DNA from 2 places in the Agathobacter sp. genome. Region 2 is predicted to be linked to the other one. Evidence: a T-box and tRNA genes for the amino acid it is inferred to sense, from the RefSeq annotation. Region 2 holds a T-box; the other holds one or more tRNA genes.

Region 1 (9,536 bases), on a different contig from region 2:
CTTTTACAATTCCTGCAAAATGATCAATCCTGACAATATCAAAAAGCTCTCTGCATACACGCATCCGCTTTCTCCACCATGAGAAGCTGTCCTCCTTCATGGCATCCCAGTCATACATTGGATTGCCCCACACCTGACCGCTCTCTGAATACTTATCAGGACCGGCCGCTGCAACATACTCCGGTGTATCGTTTGCGCCCATCATAAAAAGCTGTCTCTCTGACCATACATCTACACTGTCATATCCTACATAAAATGAGATATCACCTATTATGTAGATGCCTTTTGAGTTAGCATAATTTTTCAAATCCTCCCATTGTTCGAAGAATTTGTATTGACAGAACTTCCAAAAAGTAATTGTATTATAATTCTTTTTTTGGTAATTTTCAAGCGCAACCGTTTGCAGATTTCTATACTCGCTTGGCCACTCGCTCCAATTTTTGTATAAATTGTCGGTTTTCAGTGTCATAAACAGTGCATATTGCTCAAGCCACTCCGACTGTTTTTTTACAAAGTCCTGAAACTCTTGTGCATTTGTGTCAAATCTTTCAAACGCTTTTTGTAAAATCTTGTATCTGTTCTGATGTAATGCTGCATAATCAATTTCTGATTCGTCTGTGCCCCAGTTGTACCCCAGGATTTCTTCCCTCTCTAACAATCCCTCATCTACCAGCTTATCTAAATCTATAAAATAGATATTGCCCGCACAGCCTGATGATGGCTGATATGGACTATCGCCAAATATGGTGGGACCAACCGGAAGAACCTGCCAGTACTTCTGTTTCAAATCACCAAGGAGATCAACAAAATTGTATGCCTCTCTCCCAAGAGTACCTATACCATATGGTGACGGCAGACTCGAGATTGAAAGAAGTATTCCGGAGCCTCTGAGATTTTCTCTGGCCTCCAAATTTCTATTCCTCTTTCCTAAAAATTTTCTATTTTTTTCGTATCTGAGACTATTTTATTTCCTATTGTCGTATTTGTCAATTGTTTTAGTGATTCCAAACTCATTTTTGCCACTTTTCACGTAATTTACATTCATTTTTTGGTAGTTATTACCACGATTTCAAAGATATTTTTCGAAAAAATTATTGCAGAAAATATTGCCTATTTCTGATAGTAATTGTATAATTTAATTATCACATAAGAAAGGACTACTATTATGGCTACTATTAAGGATATTGCCGCCCGGCTGGGTGTATCAATCAGTACTGTTTCTAAAGGATTAAATGGTGCCAGCGATATAAGCGAGGAGCTTCGCCAGACCGTTTTAGATACTGCTGTAGAGATGGGCTACAGCACCAAACGCTCAAGAAAGGTAGAAAACCGCAAGCTGGCTCTGTTCATTGAAAATATGAACTACGAGTCTATCGATGAGTTCGGATATGATGTAGTGCTTGGCTTCAAGCAGAATGCTTTCAAGCACAAATGGGACGTGGACATCATCCCTGTCACACCTCAGCTGCAGGCAGAAGAAAAATATGATACATATATATTAAAGAATGGCTATTGCGGCGCATTTCTGGTAGGCTTTGCCCTGCACGATGAGTGGATGCAGCAGCTCAAAAATACAACAATGCCTACTGTTTTGTTTGATAACTATATAGAAAACAATCCAAATGTAGCCTATGTAGGCACCGACAGCTACGAGGGCATTGACATGGCTGTAAAGCATCTGCACAATCTGGGTCATAAAAAGATTGCCTTTATCAACGGTTCTCTTTTTTCCCTGGTTTCAGATCAGCGTCAGGAAGCCTTTGAAAACTCCATGCGCGATGCCGGTCTTGAAATCTACCCGGAGCTCATGGGTCACGGCTACTATATTCCGGAAACTGCACAGTACTACGTTTCCAATTTTATCGCGGCAGGCGCTACGGCTATCCTCTGCGGCAGTGATGCTATCGCAAAGGGTGTTATCTCTGAGTGCCAGCTGCACGGCTTCAATGTGCCAAACGACATAAGTGTGGTCGGCTTTGACGATGTCAAGTTTGCTGCAGCCCTCACCCCGCCTCTTACCACTGTCAGACAGGAGTGTAATGATCTGGGACGCTGTGCATATATTATATTGAATTCGCTCATTCACCATATTCCAATCAGCCGCACACAGCTGCGTCCGAGACTGATTGAAAGGGAATCGACTGCACGTGTTTCCACTGCACACACCACAAGCGAATAGCAGTATATACCACCTTCAAAGGAGGCAAAATTGTTCAAACGCAAACATGCAACTATTTTAATTACATATTCGCTGGTGCTATGCAGCGCGATTTCTCTGACAGCCTGCTCTTTTTCGGATGTCTCTTATTTATTCAAGAGCCCCGCACAAAAGCAGGCTATTCTGCACAAATCACCTGCTTTTTGGGATGACACCACAAGCGTTACCGGAAGCAGTAACCTGTCCATCCTGCACAATGTCGCCTTTGAAGGGCATCCGTACAATGACATAAGACAGTTTGGCGATAATATCCTTATGGTAGGGCAGGGCAGCTACAATAATTCCATCATAGAGACTGATGGTCAATCCGTCCAGTATTCATTTGATGTATACAATCCCTGGTCCAACGAAATAACCGCTAGTCTCGCCCACGACAAAACAAACTGCGATGACTATCTGATTAAGGGTGATAAATTGTGGCTCATCGATTCATCCGCTAAAAAAGCAACCATCTATGATAAGGATTTAAAAGAAATCAAAACCTGCAAATATACCCCTGAGGACTATGAGGGCAATGGCGATACATCCGGTCCTGATGCCGGCGATGTACCAAATCCCGGTAATTACTATGATGTCTCACAGATTGCTACCTCATCTGACGGAAAATATGCTCTGGTGTCAGGCGTCTCGCCCGATACCTACAAATATGTAGTCTCAGATATAAGCCTAGACGATAATAAAGTGCTTTCAACCTACGAAGGACAGAGCTTTTCCATGTCATGTGTCGACTCAAAGGGCTTTGTAATTGAGGCAGACACCGCCAACAATATATGGAACTATCATGCATCCGACGGAAAAGACAGCTTCTTTTCACTGCCAGATGTGGTGGATGTAGCCCTCGCCAAGGACAATGACATGCTCATACGCTGCCAGGATTTAATCTCAGGCGACAGCATCAGTTACTATAAGTATTCACCCACCACCGGTGTCAGCTCATCATTTTCATACAATCCAGCAGCACGAAGCACAGGCAAAACACACGACAGCTCATCTGATTCTGCAGCAGCCGATACCCAGACCTATTTCTCTGCCAACTCGGTATATCTGCCTGATGCAAACTGTGTGATGCTGCTTTTGTACACAGCGCAGTGCAACCCTGAAATACTCATCTGGTCACTCGACAAGGGCAAGAATGACACCAAAGCCAAAATCACATCATACAATGACTGTGATACCCTGCTGCAGGCCTTGCGCGATGATGGCTCATATGTATCCCCATATTCTGCCATAGACACCGGTGACAGTACCGATGAAAATAAAGAGGCTATGGACGAAGCCGGGAAGGATTCAGACTACAATACATATGGAGACGAGGTCACTCTGGTGCCTGACACCGCGTCATATGACTGGGGCGATTTATCCGCCATAAACGCGCGTGTCACTGCCCTTGAACAAAAATACGGCTTTTCCGTATATTTCGGGCCTGAGGTGCCAAAGAGGATTGATTACTACAATATCCATCAGTTCAAAAACAAGGATAAGCTGTCCGCTGCTCTGGATGCGCTTGAGGAAATACTTGGCTGTTTCCCTGATGACTTTTTCACTCAGCTGTGTTATGGCGACATAAGAGGCATGCGAATCTATCTGTGCGGTGACATTTCATCAGACCACTCAGATATGATAAACGAGCCAAGCGGATTCGTAAATATAATAAACAACCACAATGTGATGGTTCTAAACTGCAACTACAGCTGGGATTTCAGCTACACTGTAGGACACGAGATTTCCCATCTGATAGACCAGAGACTTACATTCATACACACCTATGATGACAAAAGCGAGTTCTCCGAGGAGAAATGGAACAGCTTTAACCCTGACAGCTTCTCCTACGATGACAGCTACGCAAACTACAATCCGGATGATCCATCAAACCACATATCAGGGTATTTCATTGATTCCTACGGCATGACCTTTGCGACAGAGGACCGCTCTGAAATATTCGGAACCGCGATAGATGATCATATTAACGGCATTTATGATGATGCCAGATTCACAGACAGCTCACCAATACGAAGCAAGCTCGACTACTACAGCAGATGTATCCGCGATGGCTTTGATACAAAGGGCTGGCCTGATACGATGGCATGGGAGTCTGTGCTTACCGCCAGCGGAGCACAGGCCGATTAAATGATAATATCGGAATAACACAAAAAATAACGCAAAAAACCTCAAGTCATACGACTTGAGGTTTTTTAATGGGCAGAGATGGATTCGAACCATCGAAGCAAGTTGCAGCAGATTTACAGTCTGTCCCCTTTGGCCACTCGGGAATCTGCCCATGTATTCAATTACGATACTTGCATAGTTTATCACAACAGATGTGATTATGCAAGCATATTTTTTAATAAAAAAGACAGCCTACGTTCGGCTGCCTTTTAGGAGAAGGTATTTTTACTATGGGGTATAGCAAAAACTATATAATGTATTGGGGGGTTTTTACGGTTATTATAATATCACGGTTATAACGATAAGTGTTCACAAATTGCATAAAAATCAAGGTTTGTTTTTATGCAATTTGTATAGTACTTTAGTCTTATTTAATATTTTTCATATAGTCATTATGCACAAAAGTATGACTATTTTTTAAATATTATGTCCAACTTCTGTTTTGCTGTCCTCATCAAACAGTGCTTCAAACTCATCTCTTGTGATCTTCTCCTTCTCAAGAAGAAGTGCTGCACATCTGTCAAGCACACCTCTGTACTCTGCTATCATGCTCTTTGCCTTGTCGTATGACTCGTCGATGATACGCTTTACCTCAACATCGATTGCCGATGCTATGCTCTCGCTGTAGTTCTTTGCATGTGCGAGGTCACGTCCGATGAAGACCTCCTCCTCATCATCTGCATAGCAGATAAGGCCGATATTGTCTGACATACCGTATCTGGTAACCATCTCACGAGCAAGCTTTGTGGCCTGCTTGATATCCTGTGATGCACCTGTGGTGATATCATCAAATACAAGCTCCTCTGCGACACGGCCGCCTAAATCCACTACGATTTCCTGAAGCATACGACCCTTTGTGTTGAACATCTCATCCTTCTCAGGCAGAGGCATGGTGTAGCCTGCTGCGCCTGCTCCTGTAGGGATGATTGAAACTGTGTATACAGGTCCTACGTCCGGAAGCAGATGGAAAAGAATTGCATGTCCTGCCTCGTGGTAGGCTGTGATGCGCTTCTCCTTATCAGAGATGATACGGCTCTTCTTCTCAGCTCCGATACCAACCTTGACGAAGGATTTTCTGATATCATCCTGTGTGATATATTCTCTGTTTTCGCCCGCTGCACGGATTGCCGCCTCATTCATCAGATTCTCAAGGTCTGCACCTGTGAAGCCTGCTGTAGTCTGTGCAATCTGCTTTAAGTCTACATCCTCTGCAAGAGGTTTTTTCTTGGCATGGACACCTAAAATTTCTTCTCTGCCGCCCACATCCGGTCTGCCTACTACAACCTTTCTGTCGAAACGTCCCGGACGCATGATAGCAGGGTCAAGTATATCCACACGGTTTGTGGCTGCCATGACGATAATGCCCTCATTGACACCAAAACCATCCATCTCGACAAGCATCTGGTTCAATGTCTGCTCACGCTCGTCGTGTCCGCCGCCCATTCCTGTGCCACGTCGTCTGGCTACTGCATCAATCTCATCGATAAATACGATACAAGGCGCATTTTTCTTGGCATCCTCAAACAAATCTCTCACTCGTGATGCTCCGACTCCGACGAACATCTCCACGAAATCAGATCCTGAAATGGTGAAAAACGGTACCCCTGCCTCTCCGGCTACTGCCTTGGCAAGGAGAGTCTTACCTGTTCCCGGAGGTCCTACAAGAAGGACACCCTTTGGGATTCTTGCTCCAAGTCTGGTGTATTTTCCCGGATCACGAAGGAAATCAACTATCTCTGCAATCTCCTCCTTTTCCTCCTTTAAGCCTGCTACATCGGAAAACTTGATATGGTTTTCCTCCTGTGTGGTGAGCTTCGCACGGTTCTTGCCGAAGTTCATCATCTTGCCACCGCCGCCCTGTGCTGCTGCGTTGTTGTTCATCACTGCAAAGAGTATGAACATGGCTCCGAATACCAAAAGATACGGAAGCAGTGTCATAATCCAGCTCTCAGCCGGAACATCCGCAACTGTATAGTCGGTGTACCCTGCTTTTGTCATGGTCTTTTCGATATTATTTACATCTGATACATAAAGCACCTTTGATGTGCCATCCTTGAACTTCACCTCCAGACTTCCTGTCGGTATCTCCCTGTTTTGCACTACCTTTACGCTCTTCACCTGATTCTTGTCAAGATCCTTCTCGAACTGACTCTGTGTGTAAGAGTTTGATGTAGCCCCGGCGCTCAGCCAGTACCAGATGCAGATTACTGCAAATACAATGATAATGTATACGCCTATTCCGCGCATACCGCTTTTTTGTTTATTCAATTTACTTCTCCTTTTTATTTTATTTCGCCCTCGACGAAGCCGATGTAAGGCAGATTTCTGAACCTCTGATCATAGTCAAGGCCATAGCCTACCACAAACTTATCAGGAATCACAAAGCCCACGTAGTCTACATTTACATCATCAACCACACGGCGCTCAGGCTTGTCCAGAAGTGTACAGATTGTGAGACTCTTCGGGTTTCTTTTGGCAAGGAGCTTTGAAAGCCTGCTAAGAGTATTTCCCGAATCGATGATGTCTTCTATGATGATGACATTCTCTCCCTCGATAGAATGCTCAAGGTCCTTTTTAATCTTGACATCGCCCGATGACTCTGTGCCTGAGCCATAGCTGGATACCGACATGAAATCCATAGTCATAGGCAAATCAATTCTCTTTGCAAGCTCAGTGGTAAAGAATATTGAGCCCTTGAGTATGCAAATGAGATATACTGACTGTCCCCTGTATTTTTCTGTGATTTGCGCTCCAATCTCTGCGATACGCTTATTGAGCTGCTCCTCTGTCAGGTAAACCGAAATATCATATTTTTTTGAAAAATCCATTTTGTTCTCCTCCGTAAAATGTGATCTTAAGTACTTTTCCTGTCTGTGGTGTAACAAGTGCGCTGCAGCCGGATCTGTATCCGATAATGGCATGCACCAGTGATTCATGGGCTATGAGCCACAGTCCTGCTCTCTGCTGTGCAGGGATTTTATCACCTGTAAACACCTGCTTCAGCTTCTTGTGATGGCCCTCGTCATCCACAATTATATAGTCACCGGCTTTTCTCGTTCTGATTTCAAAGCCTTTCTTCATCTTATCATAATCAAACCATTTCGTATATGGTTTTTTGGGAATTTCGTCCATTTTACCATTAAAATCCTGTATACAAAGCGTGACATATGAGCCATCTGCCGAAAGTCTGATGGTTTTTTTCTCTCCCGTGGCACTTAGTGCCTCAAGCTCCTTTGCTGTAACGTGAATTTCTTCTTTTTCATCGTCACACTTTCCGGCGTAGAGTATCACCTCGCCAAATGATTTTTCCGCAATAATTCCATACGGCAGATTGATTTTTCTGCCCGACTGCTGCCCTGCAAGCTTTACAAGCGCACCGATATGCGTGCTCGTGATGTCCTTGAGCCGCCCTGACGCTAAATGTATACACTCGCGCGCTACTCCGCTTTTTAATGCCGGATGCAGACTCTCAAAGCGGCTGATTTCAAGTATCACCCTGTCTTCTTTTTTAGAAACCATGCTGTCGCACGCCTCCTTTAGCTGCTCCTCGTAAAAATCATTCATCACCGCAAGCTGTCCTGCACTCTCATTGATATGCTCTATAGCCCTGTCATTAATCTGCAAAAGCAGCGGAAACACATCATGGCGCAGCTTATTTCTGGAGTAGGCTGTGTCAGTGTTTGTGGCATCGGTGACAAAAGCCTGTCCTTTTTCCCTCAGATATTCCTCTATCTGTGCGCGTGTTGCCGATAAAAGCGGCCTGATATAGGTGACACCATTCTTCACGGAAACCGGATGCATGCCGGCGAGTCCCTTCGCTCCGCTTCCGCGCAGCATCTGAAAAAGGACTGTCTCCGCGTTGTCCTCCATATGGTGCGCAACTGCAACGACGACCTGCCTGCTGTTATCCTGCTTTTTGTCTGATGCACAGCCCGGTTCGCAAGGATATCTGCCAGCTTCCTCTTCAAATGTCTCATAGCGCAATATCCTGGTGGCTTCATTTTCAAATGCCTCATAGCGCAATATCCTGGCGGCCTCCTCCAGCCCAAGTCCATGGCTTTTTGCATATTGCGGCACATCAACAGAGTGTACATGGCACGGTATGTGAAGCCTCTCGCAGAGGTCTGACGCAAACCTCGCATCCTCCCTGCTCTGGGCGCCTCTGATGCCATGCTCCACATGCACCGCCTCCAGCGCAAAATCCAGCTCATCTGCGCACTGTCTTTTTATCTCATTTAACAACAGCAGCAGGCAGACTGAATCCGCACCGCCCGACAGCGCAACAAGCACTGTGCTGTGATTTTTTATCATTTTGTTTTCCAAAATATAATCTTTTGTCCGTCTAATCATTATTTTTCCCAGATTCCTATTGCAACAACCGTCATATCATCCATGGCGTATCCGCCTGTGTCAAGCAGCACCCTGTCCAGAATTTCCTGCGCCAGCACGCCGGCATTGTCACCTTTGACGCCTGCGATGATATCCATAAGCTTCTCCTGCTTGTCCTTCACATGCAGATATTCTAGCACACCATCCGTCACCATGACAAGAAAATCGCCACTTTGAAGCGTATTTTTTGAGTGTATGCTCTCCTGAGCTGCATCGACTCCCGCCGGGAGTGATTCATTTTCTATAACACTTACTTTTTTCCCTGATTTGATAAATGACGGTGCTGCACCTGTTTTGGTCAGCTCAAGCTCACCTGTGTACATGTCTATTGTGGCAAAATCAACCGTGGAATAGGACTCCTCGCCCGCTGATATGACCATGGCAGAGTTCATCAGCTTTAGGGCACTTTCCCTGCTAAAGCCTGCCTCTAAGAGCTTTTCAAGCAAATCCACCACCAGAGTACTCTCAGCCTGCGCCTGCTTGCCCGAGCCCATACCATCGGATACACACACATGATACATGCCATCATCCAGCTGAAACATGCTGCAGCTGTCGCCATTTGCCTGAGAGCCTGTTTTCTTTTTGGTCGCCACTCCGGAAAGCGCATAGAACTGATTCTCCTCGTACAGCACAATAGATGTCCTCTCGTCGGAGATTATCGAAACAGTCCCCTGCGCCTGCCTAAGCTTCACTCCCATGGCGCGCGAAACCGACTGTACATACCTTGAAATTTCAATCCCGCCATCTGCCTTGGTGCAGACAT
Region 2 (9,536 bases):
CTGCTGTTGTGATGTACCGTAGGAATTTTGAGCATCCCCGCCCTGGGCTGTGCCATACGGATTCTGGCCATACTGCTGATTTGCTCCGTTTCCGTACATGTTCTGACCGTACTGCTGATTTGCTCCGTTTCCGTACATGTTCTGGCCGTACTGCTGATTTGCTCCGTTTCCGTACATGTTCTGGCCGTACTGCTGGTTTGCTCCGTTTCCGTACATGTTCTGGCCGTACTGCTGGTTTGCTCCGTTTCCGTACATGTTCTGGCCATACTGCTGATTTGCGCCATTTCCGTACATGTTCTGGCCGTACTGCTGGTTTGCTCCGTTTCCGTACATGTTCTGACCATACTGCTGACCGTATCCGTTTGAACCGTATGGGTTATAGTAGTTATTATTACTATTGTATCCATCTCCCACATAAACAATGTTTTTGTTGAAGGCAATAATACAGACAAAAATCACATTGAGGAATATAAGTCCGCAGGCAAATCCTGCTCCCTTGCCAAACGCATGTGACAGTCCGACACAGCAGAGGATATTCATAACCGCTGCCGCAATCATTGCTGCAATAATCAGAATAACTGCAAATATCAGCATGCCCATGTGATTTCCGATGCTGCTTCCACCATATCCATAGGTAGAATCATAATACGATCCCATATAACCGGATGTCATAACAGAAAGTCCTGATGCAATAATCTCATAAAACAATAAAATACATCCTGCTATACTTGCGATACATGCCACAAGATATCCCCAGAACAGCTTCTTTTTCCCTGCAATCTTGAATTTTACATATGAGCTGTAAAACGGTACAATAGCCGCCCAGCCGGGCTCCCCTGCCTTTGCATACATGATCCATGATGCAATAATTGTCAGTACTATAACTGCCAGATTGATAAACGACTCAAAGCCGTCAATCATATTCATAATAGTATAATATGTGCTCATTTTTTCTCCCTTTCATAACCAAAGTTTGTTTGTTATTCAAAGTATACATCACCATAGGTCAGAGTGCAATATTTAAAAAGCTTTTCATACTTTTCTTACACTGCTTTTTGCACCCTTGACAAATCCCTTCCCAAACGGCTATAATATCGTCAATTGAAGCACAATTACATTTCAACAGGCTTTGATGGGAACAAGTACGTTTCTGCTATACTTACAGAGAGCTGCCGGCAGGTGAGAGGCGCAAGGAAAACAGATTTGGAATACATCCCGGAGCTTTGCACCGAACGTCATACCGGATGGTTATATCACCGGTTCGATTAATAAGCTGCAACGTATTGGCACACGTTATAGTGCCGGAGTGTTAGCAGAATCGGCTATTTTCACTATATATATCGAATATATGTCGAATAATGTGTGACAACTCACGGAGGCATTCCTGTGCGAGCAGGATGCAAATTAAGGTGGTAACGCGAGAAATCCCCCTCGTCCTTAAATGGATGATGGGGATATTTTATTTTTTAGAATACAAATTCAACTTATCAGGAGGAAAATCATGACAATTTATGACGAATTAGTTGCCCGCGGTCTTATCGCGCAGGTAACAGACGAAAAAGAAATCAAAGAGCTTATAAACAACGGAAAGGCTACCTTCTACATCGGCTTTGATCCTACAGCAGACAGCCTTCACGTTGGACACTTCATGGCTCTTTGCCTTATGAAGAGACTTCAGATGGCAGGAAACAAGCCTATCGTGCTTATCGGTGGAGGTACAGCACAGATCGGTGATCCATCAGGACGTACAGATATGCGCCAGATGATGACAACAGAGACTATCAACCACAACGTAGAGTGCTTCAAGAAACAGATGAGCCGCTTCATCGACTTTGGCGAGGGAAAGGCTATCATGGTAAACAACGCTGACTGGCTGATGGACTTAAATTACGTGGACGTGCTCCGCGAGGTTGGTGCTCATTTCTCAGTAAACCGTATGCTTACAGCTGAGTGCTACAAGCAGCGTATGGAAAAGGGTCTTTCCTTCCTTGAGTTCAACTACATGATCATGCAGAGCTACGATTTCTACACACTTTTCCAGAAATACGGCTGCAACATGGAGTTCGGTGGAGACGACCAGTGGAGCAATATGCTCGGTGGAACAGAGCTCATCAGACGTAAGCTCGGAAAAGATGCATACGCTATGACAATCAACCTGCTCCTAAACTCTGAGGGCAAGAAAATGGGCAAGACACAGTCAGGTGCAGTATGGCTTGATCCTAACAAGACAACACCTTTCGAGTTCTTCCAGTACTGGAGAAACGTTTCTGATGCCGATGTCCTTAAATGTATCAGAATGCTCACCTTCCTTCCTCTCGAGGAGATTGACAAGATGGAAAGCTGGGAGGGCGCACAGCTCAATGAAGCTAAGGAAATCCTGGCATTCGAGCTCACAAAGCTTGTTCACGGTGAAGAGGAAGCCACAAAGGCTAAAGAGGCAAGCCATGCTCTTTTCGCAGGCGGCGCCAACAACGCAAATATGCCTACCATTACCGTTACAGCTGAGGACTTCCCTGAAGGAGATCTTGATATCATCTCTGTTCTAGTAAAAGCAGGTCTTTGCGATTCAAGAGGAGACGGCCGCAGAAATATCCAACAGGGCGGTGTTTCCGTTGCAGACGAGAAGGTAACTGATATCTCTACAAAATACACTCTCGACGATTTCAAGGGCGAGGGACTTATTATCAGACGTGGTAAAAAGAAATTTGCCAAGGTTATAGCTGAATAGACAGAGAATCCCCGGTAGTAACTACCGGGGATTTTTACTTTCAGCCATATTTTATTTTGAAAATTCATTTGCAGGAAATTCATATGGCACAAATTTACTGCTACATGTAACCGTGTAATCAGCTTCCCCCGAAACAGTTTTTTGTTCTGTGCCAACACCATCTCCACAAATCCAGTATGAACCATCATTTTTTTCTATTACGGTATTCATCATTTCGGCAGGATATTCCCCATCAAACCCGGAAAGGCTGTACTTGTCCGAATTATATTGTAATCTGCCGGTCCATACCATTATTACATCAGATGCAACCTTAGTCGGTGTCTTTACGACAAGACTGTCTGCTATTCCACAGTTGTCAGCCGGATTGTATCCCCAGGTCCATACTGTCCCATCATTTAACAGTGCCGCATGAAATATACCACCTGTTACCAAAACAGCATTATCAAGGATTTTTTCCGGCTTCTTTATAAATGACACCGCATAATTCTCAAATGTCATGCTCTCATATGTAGTGCCCCAGGTCCATACAGAACCATCATTTTTGATAGCAATAATGTCAAACTTACCGCACCTTGCATATCTCACATCTTCCATGATAAGATACGGTGTATCCACATAATAATTATTATCAAAAAGCTTCGCTGTCTTATCATAGCCATATCTCTTACTGAATTCCTCAGTACCTTTTCCTGCATGTCCAAATGCATATAGCTTATTATCCTTTGTAAGATAAATCGCAAAACCTTCTCTGGAATAATCTACATGCACAATATTTTCTGCAATTTTTACCTTTTCATTATGTACATCATAGTCACGCGTTCCCTGTGCAAGCTGTCCCCAGTCATTGTTTCCACATCCCCACAAAACATTGTTTTCATCTATGGTGTACAGATTTCCCGGATCACCTGTATTTGTAATATAATGATCTGAAATGTTGATGGAAATATCCATAATTTTTTCCACACCGTTCGCATCATTTTGCTCTGTTCCCACAGCAGACTTATTACTGTTCCCCAGCTTATCATTACTGTTAAAATACATATCGCAGATGACTGCGATAATGCATAAAACCACAAGAAAGGTTACTATATTTTTCTGAACATTTTTATTCTTTAACATAATATTCCCCGTACTAAATTAACCTTTACTATTTTTAAGAACATCTTCAATAGCATCGAATGCTTTTTTTGCGAAATTAATTTTATTATCAGATATCAGTTCACCGTCTTCCGAAATCTTTATCTCTGCTATAATCAGATCGTTATCCTCGGTTTTTTCTGTACCACCACCTATATTCGTCCATACAATATCTATATCACTTGAATCCACATTACCTTGTGTTTCTACCTCATACCGTACTCCATCAAAAAATGCTGCTTCCGATTCTGCACTTACAATTAGTGCATTATTAAGCTGATATACAACAACCGAATTATAGCCCTCCTTAGAACTCGCTAACACAACCTCACTCTCTATCGAGTTCTGAGTATATTTTTTGCTATTTTCTGCATTCTGTTTATAAAAAAATATCACACTTTCCAAAATCGCCAGTACTACAATGGTTATAATAATTACTTTTTTATTCATCATATAATAAATATAGTTGATATTATGACCATCTCTCTTCTCCATGTAAAAAATACGGTTTTAGATGTAATTTTTTCCACTTTAATATAGTAATATCTGTACCTTAAACATATTATTATCCGTTGAAATATTCATTACCCCATTATATTTACTGACAGCATTTTTTACAGAACATAAGCCCATTCCATGATTTTCTTTATCTGCTTTTGTTGTGACCGGATTTCCATTAGTATCCTTTTTTATGTCTCCTGAAAACGGATTAGAAATCCTGATAAGCAGGCCTTTCTTTCTGTATACCAGATCTACATTAACCTCTCTTTTACTAACATCATCAAGTTTGCAGACTGCTTCAATTGAATTATCAAGACAATTGCCAAGTATTACACAAATATCCGCATCATTAAATTTAAGTTTCTGTGGAATTTCAATACGTAAATTCAGCTTTATGTCTGATTTCTCCATAACAGATTTTTTGTAATTTAAAAGAGTATCAACTACTATATTTCCGGTATTAATTTCTGAATTATTTTTCAGATAATTCTCTCCATTTAATATGTCATCAATATAGTCTATTGCACCTTCAAACTCTTTTCGCACCGCGTACTCTCTTATACACATTAAATGATTTTCAATGTCATGCTTGAGCTTTCTGATATTTAAATTTGCCACTTCCCGCTCCTGAAGCTGCTCTTTACACAATTCTATTTCTTTATCAAAAATTGCCTGTTGTTTCTTTAACTCCAGCTTCTCCGCCAATTCCTCATATATCTTAAATATCATAAAATTTAACACTAAGATTATTCCTGATGAAATCAGACAAAAAACAGCAGCATTTTTATCATCTGATTTTTCGCAAAGCATAAAAAGAGTATTCAAAATAAAAATACTTCCCATAGGTATAGAAAACAACATACACCAATATGAAAATGGAATTTTCCTCTTCAAGCTGCTGTGTTTCAATGCTTTCAACACTCTTAATATGGTAAGCAATACGAGTTTTGATATGAGTGAACCAGCTATCTGATATTGTGTATATCTTATATCTAAAAAAATAAATACCAGACCAACAACAACCTCTGATATCATCCCCAGTAAATTGATAATTACTACGCATACTATTTTTTTAATTATGCTTCCATAATAAAGCAGTATACAAAAAAACAGGCTTGTAGCGATTTCTAATATAAGAAGCAAAAATGGCTGTGCAATATACTCAGTCCCGCAAATATCCACCGCTAAAAATACTATCCAGACAATCAATGAAAATGAAAAAGGCAAATCTTTTTTTACAAAGAATATCCCCATTGCCTCTTTTATTATCACCAAAAATAAACTTGTTGAAATCAAATAAAATAATATTTCATTCATCTAAAAAATCTCCCACAAGCAGATTATTATATTGTTCCCTGATCTTTTTTTGCCGGTCTTCACTGATCTGTAAAACCGTACCATCACGCAAAGTAACATGAGAGAAGCTTATCTTACATATAAATCTGTAATTTACCAGATATGACTGGTGAATTCTCAGAAACGGAATTTTACTATCGCCTAATTGTTTCTCAACATAATTAAGCTTTCCATAAAATTTATCTTTTCCGTCCATATGTATTATATTGATAAGTCTTCCTGAGCTTTCAAAATATGAGATGTTATTTATCGGTATCTTACAATCCGCTTTATTAAAACGATATTCAAAATATGTTTCATCATTAAGTATCCGCTCGTAGGCTTTATTAAAATACACTTCAAAAATATAATCATCCACCGGTTTTTTTATAAACCTAAATGGCTCTACTTCAAACAACTCAATAAAATAATTGTCATATGCGGAAATGTATATCAAAATTGCATCCGCATCATTTTCCCTGATTTTTCGCGCAACTTCTATACCATTAATCCTGACCATTTCAATATCCAGATATAACAGCTCATATTTATTTTTCCCGAATGCTATATCGTCCCATAACTCACTTCCGTCAGAAAAAACTTCTATATTCATTTTTATCATCTGCTTTTTAGAAATCTGTAAAAGCATTGCTTCTATTTTTGACGCAAAGACTAAATCATCATCACATATCGCTATATTTATCAAAGTGTTTTCTTCCTTTACTGTTTTGTTGATGCTATGTTTATTTTCAATTATAGCCTATTATCCATCATTTATATATATTAAACCCTACTTTTTCCTCATCTTCCCTTGACTTCTTATTAATAAGTTAATATAATTTATCTAATTGATACATCAACGCTTTAAAGCGCTGACAAAAGGAGGAATTATCATGAAAAAGAGATCTAAAATTTTAGCTTCACTTGTTCTTGCAGGAACAATGGTACTTGGACTTGCCGGATGTGGAGATTCCGGTTCAGCAAACGGTGGCACACAGTCAGGTAAGAAATCCGGTGCCAAATATCAGATAGGTATCTGCCAGCTCGTACAGCACGAGGCTCTCGATGCCGCTACAAAGGGCTTTGAGGACGCATTAAAGGACAAGCTCGGAGACGATGTATCCTTTGACGAGCAGAATGCCGCAGGAGATGCATCTACATGCTCTACAATCTGCACCAAGTTCGTCACAAACGACTATGACCTTATCCTTGGAAATGCTACAGCAGCTCTTCAGGCCGCTTCAGCAGCTACAGACTCTATTCCGATTCTCGGAACATCTATCACAGACTACGCTACAGCTCTTGATATGTCAGACTGGTCAGGCACTACAGGAAAGAATATTTCAGGTACTACAGACCTCGCTCCACTCGATGAGCAGGCTAAATGCATCAAGGAGCTCTTCCCGGATGCAAAGAACATCGGTATCATCTACTGCTCATCTGAGCCAAACAGTATCTACCAGTCAACAACTATTACCAAATACCTTGAGGACGAGGGATACACTGTAAAAGAGTACACATTCTCTGATTCAAACGATGTTGCTGCAGTAACACAGAGCGCATGTGATGCATCTGATGCAATCTACATCCCAACTGACAACACAGCAGCTTCATGTACAGAGGCTATCAACAATGTAGCTTCACAGGCTAAGACACCTATCTTCGCAGGCGAGGAAGGAATCGCTAAGGGCTGTGGTGTTGCTACACTTTCTATCAGCTACTATGACCTTGGATACACAACAGGTGAGATGGCTTACGATATCCTTGTAAACGGTACAGACATCAAAACTATGGAGGTTAAAACAGCTCCTAAGTTCACTAAGGAGTACCTCCCGGATCGCGCCAAGGAGCTTGGAATCACAGTTCCTGACGGCTATGAGGAAATCTCAGCTGAATAAACAGCTGCACTATGGAGGTATTTAATAAAATGATTCTAATGAATTATTTTGCAACCTTAAATCCGGTTGCATTCACCAATGCCCTTCCGGGCAATATAGCCCAGGGTCTGATATGGGGTATCATGGCACTAGGTGTTTACATCACCTTCAGACTGCTGGACTTCGCAGATCTGACGGTTGATGGCTCATTTGCAACAGGTGGTGCCGTAACCGTTATGATGACGATTAACGGCTACAATATCTGGGTTTCACTGCTTTGCGCATGTATTGCCGGTCTGCTCGCAGGACTTTGCACAGGTCTCTTACATACAAAGCTCGGCATTCCTCCGATTCTGGCAGGAATCCTTACACAGATAGCGCTCTACTCTATCAACTTAAATATCATGCAGCGTCACGCCAACCAGGCACTTAGCGCAGATAAATATAATCTGGTGCTTTCATCACGAAACCTGACACATGCGATAATTGTCGGTGTGATTTTCTCGGTTGTTATTATCGCGGTGCTTTACTGGTATTTCGGAACAGAGCAGGGCTCTGCTATCCGTGCCACAGGCTGCAACCCTGCAATGAGCAAGGCTCAGGGTATCAACATCGACAACATGAAGCTCATCGGTCTTGCGCTTTCAAATGCAATTGTAGCGCTCTCAGGCGGCCTGCTTTCACAGTACTCAGGCTTTTCCGATGTAAACATGGGCCGTGGTGGAATCGTCATCGGTCTTGCCGCAGTTATCATCGGTGAGGTGCTCGGCGATGCAATCCTCGGAAAGCACATGAATTTCATGGGAAGACTTATCTTTGTCATATTTGGTGGAATTGTTTACTACATTGTAATCGGAATCGTTCTGTGGCTGCAGATGCCAAGTGATGACTTAAAGCTCTTCACTGCAATCATCGTGGCAATTTTCCTTGCGGTGCCTTACCTGAAGGGCAAGAGCAAGGCCTCCTTCAAAAAGGCCGGCAAGCGCTCTGCCGCAGCACTTAATGCAAAGGAGGGCAAATAAATGCTAGAGATTAGAAACGTACATAAAACCTTCAATCCGGGCACAATCAATGAAAAGCATGCCCTAAATGGTGTAAACCTGAAGCTTGAGGAGGGTGATTTCGTCACTGTTATCGGTGGAAACGGCGCCGGTAAATCGACCATGCTCAATGCCGTTGCCGGCACATGGCCTGTTGACGAGGGCTCAATTCTCATCGACGGGGTGGATGTCACAGGACTCCCTGAGTTCAAGCGTGCATCATTTCTGGGACGTGTGTTCCAGGATCCAATGACAGGAACTACCGCAACCATGCAGATTGATGAAAACCTCGCACTTGCAGCGCGCCGCGGAAAGCGCCGTGGTCTTGGCTGGGGTATCACAAAGGCTGAAAAAGAGCGTTTCCACGAGCTTTTAAAGGAGCTTGACCTGGGACTCGAGGATCGAATGACCTCAAAGGTTGGTCTGCTCTCAGGTGGACAGCGTCAGGCTGTTACACTGCTCATGGCTTCACTCCAGAAGCCGAAGGTGTTGCTTTTGGATGAGCACACCGCTGCTCTCGACCCTAAGACAGCCGCAAAGGTACTCGCTCTCACAGACAAAATCATCAAGGACAACAGCCTGACAGCCATGATGGTCACACACAACATGCGTGATGCCATCGCTCACGGCAACAGACTTATCATGATGAATAACGGACAGGTTGTCCTTAATATCTCAGGCGAGGAAAAGAAAAACCTCACTGTGGAGGATCTGCTCATGAAGTTTGAGGAGGTTTCCGGCGAGGAATTTGCTTCTGATAAGGCTTTGCTTGGATAGACATATCTATATAATAAAAAAAATTTGCAGCTCGTGTGGAGCTGCAAATTTTTTGTTATATACTTTTTATACCAGTTCTCCCACCGGCTTAATCATATCAGCCTTGATAAAGCCCTTTATGATCAGATACTGCTCTATCGT

What was found. The T-box of region 2 lies ahead of tyrS (tyrosine--tRNA ligase). A T-box ahead of a tRNA ligase gene usually reads a tRNA of that ligase, here a tRNA-Tyr.
Region 1: it has a tRNA-Tyr gene. The T-box ahead of tyrS (tyrosine--tRNA ligase) is inferred to sense a tRNA for this amino acid. The anticodon was not compared.

Annotation. Positions count from the first base shown of each region.
Region 1 covers NZ_CDRTEH010000004.1:72,124-81,659, forward strand. The annotation lists gene malQ (4-alpha-glucanotransferase) at 1-910, opposite strand, end outside; gene ACW6PM_RS05780 (LacI family DNA-binding transcriptional regulator) at 1,166-2,179, shown strand; gene ACW6PM_RS05785 (hypothetical protein) at 2,210-4,345, shown strand; tRNA gene ACW6PM_RS05790 (tRNA-Tyr) at 4,415-4,496, opposite strand; gene ftsH (ATP-dependent zinc metalloprotease FtsH) at 4,802-6,631, opposite strand; gene hpt (hypoxanthine phosphoribosyltransferase) at 6,667-7,212, opposite strand; gene tilS (tRNA lysidine(34) synthetase TilS) at 7,190-8,695, opposite strand; gene ACW6PM_RS05810 (SpoIIE family protein phosphatase) at 8,734-9,536, opposite strand, start outside.
Region 2 covers NZ_CDRTEH010000022.1:7,975-17,510, reverse strand. The annotation lists gene ACW6PM_RS12425 (DUF5684 domain-containing protein) at 1-948, opposite strand, end outside; T-box leader at 1,121-1,442, shown strand; gene tyrS (tyrosine--tRNA ligase) at 1,502-2,728, shown strand; gene ACW6PM_RS12415 (hypothetical protein) at 2,780-3,847, opposite strand; gene ACW6PM_RS12410 (hypothetical protein) at 3,866-4,360, opposite strand; gene ACW6PM_RS12405 (sensor histidine kinase) at 4,397-5,683, opposite strand; gene ACW6PM_RS12400 (LytR/AlgR family response regulator transcription factor) at 5,676-6,407, opposite strand; gene ACW6PM_RS12395 (ABC transporter substrate-binding protein) at 6,595-7,599, shown strand; gene ACW6PM_RS12390 (ABC transporter permease) at 7,638-8,600, shown strand; gene ACW6PM_RS12385 (ABC transporter ATP-binding protein) at 8,601-9,395, shown strand; gene ACW6PM_RS12380 (cytidylate kinase-like family protein) at 9,462-9,536, opposite strand, start outside.